3 regions of the Acidovorax sp. JHL-9 genome follow, and region 3 is predicted to be linked to each of the others. Evidence: predicted binding sites of a transcription regulator. Region 3 holds the regulator's gene; each other region holds the start of a gene.
The links. The regulator FNR, encoded in region 3, switches genes on or off when oxygen is low (the NO sensors DNR and NnrR bind a similar motif). The targets are predictions, from matches to a motif close to TTGATNNNNATCAA.
Positions count from the first base shown of each region.

Region 1 (3,103 bases), on a different contig from region 3:
GCACCCCTTGCCGCATGGGTATGCGGTGACGGTCATTGCTGCCGTAATGGCGTTGGCGGCGTATTTCACGGTGGTGCAGCCGCACCTGGGAGTCCGGTTTGCGTTGGCGGGATCGGTTTCTGGCGCATGCTTTTTGCTGACAGCCCACACCCTGGCGCGGGGTGGCTTTCGCAATGTGCCGGCACGCTATCTGTTTGCCCTCGTGGCGGGCCTGCATGGGCTTTTCCTGTTCTTGCGTCCGCTGCTGTTCAGGCTGGCCACGCCTGAAGTGGGTGGGGGTGCTGGCGCCGACATGGTGGCGCTGCTGTCGCAGTTCGTGGTGCTGGAAGCCACGTTGGCCTTGGTGATGATGGCATTTGGCACGCTGATGCTCACCAATGAATACATTACCAGCGAGTTGCGCCACCTGGCCGAGATGGACCCGCTGACCAATGTGTTCAACCGGCGTGCGTTTCTCACGCTGATGGACAAGGCCATCAGCAGCGCACAGCGCACGCCGTCTGGTCTTTCTGTGCTGGCGATGGATCTGGACCATTTCAAAAAGGTCAACGACACCTGGGGGCACAAAAGTGGCGACGACGTGCTGCGCCACTTTGTCCGCCTGGCGACCGGCTGCCTGCGCAAGGAGGACGTGATGGGGCGGCTGGGCGGTGAGGAGTTTGCCATTTTTCTGCCCAACGCCAGCAGCGAGGGCACCCGTGCCGTGGCCGAGCGCCTTCGTGCCATGGTGGCCAGCCAGCCTGTGCTCACCGATCGTGGCCCCATTGCCTTGACGGTGAGCATCGGGGCTACGCAATACCTGCCCGGCGATTCGTCAGATGCCCTTTTGCAGCGCGCGGACGAGGCCATGTACCTGGCCAAGGAGCATGGGCGCAACAGGGTGGAGGCAAGGGCTCTTTGAGGGCATGCGTGAGTTGATCACGGGCGAGGCAACGATGGCTGGCAACCCTGGGAGATCGTAAACAGGCTCCCCGGACAGGCCGGCCGCGAACGTGGCCAGCGCCAAGGCGTGGAGGGTGCCCACGGTGTGGCTTTGGCGCGAAACGGGGAAGGGCAGAAAAGCTGCGGTTTCATGGGTTGGTTTCTTGTATCGGTTGTTGGATTATTGGTGTGTCTCGGGGTGAATGATGCAAGTTAAATGGTTGTTTGACGCGCATCAAAGTGGGCCCAGGACACCCGTCGAAGAATGGCCACCATGTCTGCCGAAACCATATCGTCGCAGCCCTCGGCGGGCGATCTTTCAGGATGGAATGAGCGTATGGGCTGTGAAAAAAAAGGAGTTCCCATGACAACCCGAAAGCTGGCGCGCCTTGCGGCCCTGGCACTGTCCACTCTGGCTCTGGCCGCTGCGGCACAACACAAGGAGGGTGCATCGGCACCCGAGGTGAATTACCAGGCAGGTACTTCACCTCTGGCCGATGTGGCCATGTACCAAAGTTCGAATCCCAAGGCGCCCAAGATGACGCAGGCCGAGTTCGATCGGGCCCGCCAGATTTACTTTGAGCGTTGCGCTGGCTGCCACGGCGTGCTGCGCAAGGGTGCCACCGGCAAGCCACTGACGCCTGACGTCACGTTGCCCAAGGGCACGGACTACCTCAAGGTGTTCATCGCTTACGGCTCGCCCGCCGGCATGCCCAATTGGCAGACCTCGGGTGAGATGTCCGAGGCCGACGTGGACCTGATGGCCCGCTACATCCAGCAGGATCCTCCAGTCCCGCCAGAGTACGGCCTGGCGGACATGAAGAAAACGTGGAAGGTCGTCATTCCTGCGGACCAGCGTCCGAAGAAGAAGATGAACAACTACAACATCACCAACATCTTCTCGACCACGCTGCGCGATGCGGGCGAGATCGCGCTGATCGACGGTGACACCAAGGAAATCATCAGCATCATCAAGACCGGCTATGCGGTGCATATCTCGCGCATGTCGGCTTCGGGCCGCTACCTGTTCGTGATCGGTCGTGACGCCAAGGTCAACATGATCGATTTGTGGATGGAAAAACCCGACACGGTGGCCGAAATCCGCACCGGCCTGGAAGCGCGCTCGGTTGAGAGCAGCAAGTTCAAGGGCTTCGAAGACAAGTACGCGATTGCCGGCACCTACTGGCCGCCACAGTTCGTCATCATGGATGGCGACACGCTGGAACCCCTGAAGATCGTCTCCACCCGTGGCAACGTGGTGGGCACGCAGGAATACCACCCCGAGCCGCGCGTGGCCTCCATCGTGGGCAGCCACTTCAAGCCCGAGTTTGTCGTGAACGTCAAGGAGACCGGCAAGACCCTGATGGTGGACTATTCCAACCTGAACGCACTGAAGATGACCGAGATTGGCTCGGCACCTTTCCTGCATGACGGCGGCCTGGATGCTACCAAGCGCTACTTCATGGTGGCTGCCAACAACAGCAACAAGATTTCGGTGTTCGACCTCAAGGACAGCAAGCTTGCGGCCATCGTCGATGTGGGCAAGATTCCCCACCCCGGCCGCGGCGCGAACTTCAACCACCCGAAATACGGTCCTGTCTGGGCTACCGGTCACCTGGGCGACGAAACCATCTCCCTGATCGGCACCGACCCCAAGAAGCACAAGCAATACGCCTTCAAGGAAGTGGCCAAGCTCAAGGGCCCAGGCGGCGGCGCTCTGTTCATCAAGAGCCACCCCAAGTCCAACCACCTGTATTCGGATGCGCCGCTGAACCCCGATCCGAAGATCTCGCAGTCGGTGGTGGTGTATGACATGAAGAACCTGGACAAGGGCTATGTCACGCTGCCGATCGCCGAGTGGGCTGGTATCAAGGACGATGGTGCCAAGCGCGTCGTGCAGCCGGAATTCAACAAGGCCGGCGACGAAGTCTGGTTCTCGGTGTGGAGTGCCAAGGACAAGATCAGCGCCATGGTGGTGGTCGACGACAAGACACTCAAGCTCAAGAAGGTCATCAAGGACCCTCGCCTGATCACGCCGACCGGCCACTTCAACGTGTACAACACGCAGCACGACGTGTATTGATGTGACGGCGCCGCCGCGCAGCCCCCTCGGGCTTCGCGGTGGTGGCTACAAAAAAACCGCCGGCAGGAGCATTTCCTGCCGGCGGTTTTTTTATGGCGT
Region 1 is NZ_AUEX01000011.1:11,689-14,791, reverse strand. Features, by position in the region: gene K225_RS20625 (GGDEF domain-containing protein) at 1-901, shown strand, start outside; gene K225_RS0108870 (nitrite reductase) at 1,286-3,004, shown strand.
Region 1: K225_RS0108870 (nitrite reductase) is a predicted target of FNR. The motif match lies at 1,147-1,160, and genes of this name have one in related genera.

Region 2 (3,103 bases), on a different contig from region 3:
CCTCAATACCGCCTTTGTCCAATCGACGGCAACGGCAAACCCGGCGCAGCATGCGGGGCGTGGGCTGCACCTGTGCGGATGCCGTGAGGAGTGCCCCCGTGAGCGCATGGTCCTGCGCACGTTTGCTGAATGTGCCGGTGGGGGCCAGCAGGGCCCGGGGGCATCAAAACTGGCACGGGCGAATGGGTGGCGTTCGCAGGGCAACGCGGTCTCCTGGGCCAGGCGGGGGATGGCTTCATGCCACTGCATGCAACTGCAGGAGGCATTGCTGCACGATGTGTGGCTTGCCAAGCGCTCTCAAATGCATAGCTGCAAGATCTTTGAAATAGGGCGCTGAAGCTGAAATTCGTGGATACCATTGCACGGTAATTGATTATTTGCTTACATTTTTTGCGCAGCCTTTGCCGGAAAACCCCGCCGATCTTGTTACAAAGGGGTCATTCCGATCCACAGAGACTCAACCATGAACCTCAACTTTCGTCACCTGATTTCCGGGGCCGCCACGGCGGTGCTGCTGGTTGCAGCCACCGGCGCCCATGCCCAGGCCTATGTCAATGCCACCGTGGGAGGGCAGGTGGTCCCCGGCGTGTATGGACGCATCGACATTGGCAATGCGCCGCCGCCACCGCTGATCTACGCCGAGCCCGTGATCATCCACCGGCCGGCGGTGATGGTGCCGCGCTCGCCGATCTACATGCATGTGCCGCCCGGCCATGCCAAGAACTGGGCCAAGCACTGCGCCCGCTACAACGCCTGCGGCCAGCCGGTGTACTTCGTGAAAGAGCCTGTGCGCGGCCAGTACTACGGCGGCCAGCCTGGCAACAACGGTCGGGATGACCGCCACTGGAATGATGATCGCCGGGGGGGCGGCAAGCACGACCGCGGTGACCGCCGGGACGGGCGTGGCGATGGCCGTGGTGAAGGCCGCGGCAAGGGCCATGGAAACCGCGACTGAGCTGCCAGCGTTGCCTTAAGCTCGGCTGCATGGCCGAAGTCACTTTTTCTCCTCCTTTCACCGGTCCCGATAGCGTGGCCGACCAGCTGCGCAAGACCGGCTACGCCGTGCTGTCGCCACCCGATGTGGCTGCGTGGTCCGGTTGCCACCTCGATGATCTGCTGGCCCTGGCGGCTGACTGGGCCGCGTTGCCCCCCGATGATTTTCTGAAGGACGGTGGCCGCTACCGGCGCCGTCGCCATGCCTGTTTTGAAGTGGTGCACGGCGAGGTGGTGCAGGTGGCGCACCGGGCCCACTGGCAGCCGCTCGAATACAACGCACTGCATGGTGGCATGGAGCGCTGGTTCGCGCCCATGACGGCCGAGACGGTGGCGCGGCCTGTGTGGAGTCAGTTGCTGGCGGCGCTGGCCGCGCTGTCCGACACGGTGTTTGCCGCGCCCGACGCGCCCGCGCGCTGGTTTGTCGAGGCGCACCAGTTTCGGATCGACACCACCGATGGCATTGGCCGCCCCACACCCGAAGGCGCGCACCGGGATGGTGTGGACCTGGTGGCGGTTTTCCTGGTGGCCCGCGAGGGCGTAAAGGGCGGTGAAACGCGGGTGTTCGAGGCGGCGGGCCCTGCAGGCCAGCGGTTTACCTTGAGTGCGCCCTGGTCGCTGATGCTGCTCGACGATGCCCGCATGATCCATGAGACCACGCCCATCCAGCCCCTGGTGCCCGGTGGTTACCGCGACACGCTGGTGGTAACCTGCCGGCGCGGAAGTTTTCAGGGGGCGGATGCGGTGGCCTAGGGGGCAGGCCGGCTTGCCGCTGCAACATGATTTGATGCGAATCAAGATGCAGGCCAGAATGGGCGGCCACACTGACTCCCTATTTCCAGGCCTTGGCCTGGCACCATCAACTTGAGGAGAAGCACCATGTTCAAGCACATTCTGGTTCCTGTGGACGGTTCCAAGACCTCCATGCTCGCGGTGTCCAAGGCGGCAGCCTTGGCCAAGACGTTTGGCAGTGCCGTTACGGCGCTGTATGTGATCGATCCCTACCCGTTCACGGGTGTGGGGGCCGATTTCGCCTATGGCCAGGCGCAATACCTGAGTGCCGCCACGGCCGAGGCCAGCAGTGCGCTCGACGCCACCAAGCAGGCCATGGCCGATGCGGGCGTGCAGGTCACTGCCGTGGTGGGCGAAGGCCATGCGGTGCATGACGCCATCGTGCGGGCCGTCGAAAGCACGGGCGCCGACCTCATCGTGATGGGGTCGCACGGTCGCCGCGGCCTGGAAAAACTGGTGCTGGGCAGCGTCACGCAGCGTGTGCTGGGTGTGGTGCATGTTCCGGTGCTGGTGGTGCGCGACTGAGCGTTACTGCTCCATGAAAAACGGCTCCGCAAGGAGCCGTTTTTCGTTTTGATTCTCGATCAGCCTGCGCATCACCCGCAGCCTTCTGATCGTGGAATGGGCACGCCCCAGACCAGTGCACCCGTGGAACTGGCTTCGCCAGGCCACCGGGTGCGTCCCCCTTCAGGGGGAGGGTGCGAAGCGCCTCAGGGGGTTATTCAATCTTCGCGCCCGAGGCTTCCACGATGCTCTTCCACTTGGCGTAGTCGGTCTTGAGCAGGGTGCCGAACTGTGCTGCCGACATGGCTTCGGGTTCTGCGCCCTGGGCCTGGATGGCGGCCTTCATGTCGGCAGTGGCCAACAGCTTGTTGATTTCGGCGTTGAGGGTGTTCACCACGGCGGCAGGCGTGCCGGCCGGGGCGAGCACGCCATACCAGGTGCTCACGTCAAAGTCCTTGAAGCCCGATTCGGCCACGGTGGGCACCTCGGGCAGCGACGAGCTGCGCTTGGCCGAGGTCACGGCCAGGGGGCGCAGCTTGCCCGACTTGATCTGACCCATGGCCGAGGGCACCGAAGACACCAGCAGGTCCACGTTCCCCGCCAGGGCATCCATCAGCGCGGGATTGGAGCCCTTGTAGGGAATGTGGCTCAGCTTGATGCCTGCGGCTTTCTCGAACAGGTCGCCCGCCAGGTGGATGGAGGTGCCGTTGCCGGGCGAACCATAGGTGATGGTGCCGGGCGCGGCCTTGGCGGCAGCCACCACGTCGGCCAGGGTCTTGTACTTGCTGTTGACGCTGGTGGCGATGATCACGGG
Region 2 is NZ_AUEX01000003.1:185,734-188,836, reverse strand. Features, by position in the region: gene K225_RS0103775 (hypothetical protein) at 464-955, shown strand; gene K225_RS0103770 (2OG-Fe dioxygenase family protein) at 985-1,746, shown strand; gene K225_RS0103765 (universal stress protein) at 1,873-2,310, shown strand; gene K225_RS0103760 (tripartite tricarboxylate transporter substrate binding protein) at 2,504-3,103, opposite strand, start outside.
Region 2: K225_RS0103765 (universal stress protein) is a predicted target of FNR. The motif match lies at 1,778-1,791, and genes of this name have one in related genera.

Region 3 (3,103 bases):
TGGATGCCTGCAATACCGTGATGGACAAGATGCATTACCCCAGAGGCTTGATAAGGTATTCGACCCAGAATGGTGTTCTGCATCGCTGGAGCCAGTCGCAAATCTTGCGCCATGTCTTGCGCCCTCGCGTGCTCATCTACACCGCGGTTCTGGTGGCTTTGTGTGTGGGCATGCTGGCCAGCCTGAGCACGCGCACCCCCCTGAAGGTGGACATCGTGCGTGACCGTGCCGCCTTGTCCCGCATTGTTGCGGGGGGCAAGCTTGAAAATGTCTATCGACTGCAGATCATGAATGCCACAGAGGCCGCACAGCGCTACCGCATTACTGCGAGCGGGCTGGATGGCTTGGAAGTGGCTTCGGAGCAGGAGGTGGACATTGGTGCTGCAGAATCCCGTTGGGTCGCGGTGCGACTGCAGATACCGTATGGATCTGCGGCCCCTGGTTCCCATGCGATTCATTTCGATATATCTGCACTGGAAAGCGGCGGCAAAGTGACTGAGAAATCCATATTCCTGGTGCCACGCTGAGTCAATTGAGTGAAGGTCACGCTGTGCGCTGCATGGCGTCTTGTGGCCTGTATGCTGATACCTGAGGAGCTTCCATGCCAACCAGCCCCGTTATTACTCCCGGACCCCAGCCATGGTGGAAGTTTGGGCATGTCTGGCTGGTGATTGCCGGACCGGTCATTGTGGTGATCGCCGGCTTCATTACGCTGTGGCTTGCCGTGAGTCGGCCGGACCCCGTCGTCGAGGAGGACTATTACCGCAAAGGGATTGAGATCAACCAGACGCTGGCACAGCCAGAGAAAAGTTTGGCCCCTGCGCTCAAGGGCCGCAACCATGCGGCGACACCTGCCGTAGATCAGCCTCGCTGAACGAGAGTCCCAACTGGTCGCATACAAACGCTCCCCGCAACCCCGAGGAAACACACGATGTGGACACAACGCCTGATGTGGATTGCATGGCCCGCTTTTCTGGTGGCCGGGATCCTGGAAATGCTGGTTTTCGCCATGGTGGATCCACAGGATCTTCATTGGCTCGGTCAACCATTGACGCTGTCCCGCCAGGGGGTCTATACCCTTGCGTTCTTTGCGTTCTGGATCATTACCATGGCTGCCAGCGCGCTGACAACGCTGCTCTCCATGTCACCCTTTGAACTCAACCGCTGCCCCGTGCCTCCGGATGCCCGACCGGACGATTGCCACAAGGCATCGTCATGCCCGTGACGGCCCATACCTGAACAGCGATCAGTGACAAGCCTGCTGGTTGTTGACAATACGCTTGAGTGCCTCGGTGTCCAGAATGCGGACATGGCGCTGTTTGACTTCTACCGTGCCATCTTCCACAAACTTCGAGAACGTGCGGCTGACTGTCTCCAGCTTGAGTCCAAGGTAACTGCCGATTTCTTCCCGTGTCATTCGCAATACCAGTTCGGACTGCGAGAACCCGCGGGCATGCAGGCGTTGCACCAGGTTGAGCAGGAACGCGGCCAGGCGCTCTTCTGCGCGCATGCTGCCCAGCAAAAGCATCACACCGTGTTCACGAACGATTTCCCGGCTCATGATCTTGTGAACGTGGTGTTGCAACGCCGTGACTTCGCGCGATAGTTCTTCGATGCGATCAAAGGGCATGACACACACTTCGGCATCTTCGAGGGCGACTGCATCACAGGTGTGATGGTCGTTGACGATGCCATCGAGTCCAATGATTTCACCCGCCATCTGAAAGCCTGTGACCTGGTCGCGCCCATCTTCGGTAGCGACGCAGGTCTTGAAAAAACCAGTGCGAATGGCATAGAGAGAAGTGAACGACTCTCCATTGCGAAAGAGCGTACCTCCCCGCTTGATTTTTCGCCGCACTGCCACGATATCGTCAATGCGTTGCAACTGCTGCTCGTTCAGGCCTACGGGCATGCACAGTTCTCGCAGGTTACAGTTGGAGCAGGCGACTTTGATGGTTTGCGGGTTCATGGGCACTGGGACCTGGACAGGTCAGGGTAATTGGCTTGTATCTGCTGGGACTCCATTGTCCCGTGGTGCACGCGTGGCGGCTGACTTGAATCAAATTGTCCCCCCTGTACCCATTCGTCTTCTTGATTAAGGTCAAGGACGTGGGCCAAAGGGTACGGCACAGTACCGATGCACGCAAGGATATTTTCCCATGACCGCTGTTACCCCAGAACTTCTGCGCCGTTTTGACATTCCAGGACCGCGCTATACCTCCTACCCCACGGCTGACCGGTTTGTGGAGGCTTTTGGGCAAGAGGACTATGTGTTGGCACTGTCACAGCGCCGGCTTGGTGCTACGGCCATGGCACTGCCGTTGTCGCTGTATGTCCACATTCCGTTTTGCGAATCGTTGTGCTACTACTGTGCCTGCAACAAGATCATCACCAAGCACCATGACCGTGCCGACGTGTATTTGCGCTACCTCAGCCGCGAGATTGATCTGCACACGGCCCACTGCGGCACCGGACAGGTGGTCAGCCAGTTGCACCTCGGGGGCGGCACGCCGACCTTCCTTTCGGACGACGGGCTGCGCCAGCTCATGGCAACGCTGCGGCGCAGTTTCACCTTTGCGCCGGGTGGTGAGTATTCCATCGAGGTGGATCCTCGCACGGTCACTTCGGAGCGGCTGGCGGTGCTGGCGGAGCTCGGCTTCAATCGATTGAGCTTCGGGGTGCAGGATTTTGATGCCGAGGTTCAGAAGGCCGTGCACCGCATTCAGCCCGCAGAGCAGGTGTTTGCATTGGTGGAAGCGTCTCGTGCGCTGGGCTTTGAGTCGGTCAATGTGGATTTGATTTACGGGCTGCCGCGCCAGACACCCGAGTCGTTTGATCGCACGCTGGCACAGGTGGCCCAGTTGCGCCCCGACCGAATCGCTTTGTATGCCTACGCCCATTTGCCCGATCGTTTCAAGCCGCAGCGGCGCATCATCTCGACAGAATTGCCCGCTGCATCCGCCAAGGTGACCATGCTTTCGCGTTCGCTGGACGCGTTCATTGATGCCGGTTACGTCTATGTAGGCATGGACCACTTTGCCTTGCCTACGGATGCGTTGGCGGTTGCCAAGCGGCAGGGGCGCCTGCACCGCAATTTTCAGGG
Region 3 is NZ_AUEX01000008.1:57,105-60,207, reverse strand. Features, by position in the region: gene ccoG (cytochrome c oxidase accessory protein CcoG) at 1-527, shown strand, start outside; gene K225_RS0106645 (FixH family protein) at 602-874, shown strand; gene K225_RS0106640 (hypothetical protein) at 932-1,225, shown strand; gene fnr (fumarate/nitrate reduction transcriptional regulator Fnr) at 1,247-1,969, opposite strand; gene hemN (oxygen-independent coproporphyrinogen III oxidase) at 2,160-3,103, shown strand, end outside.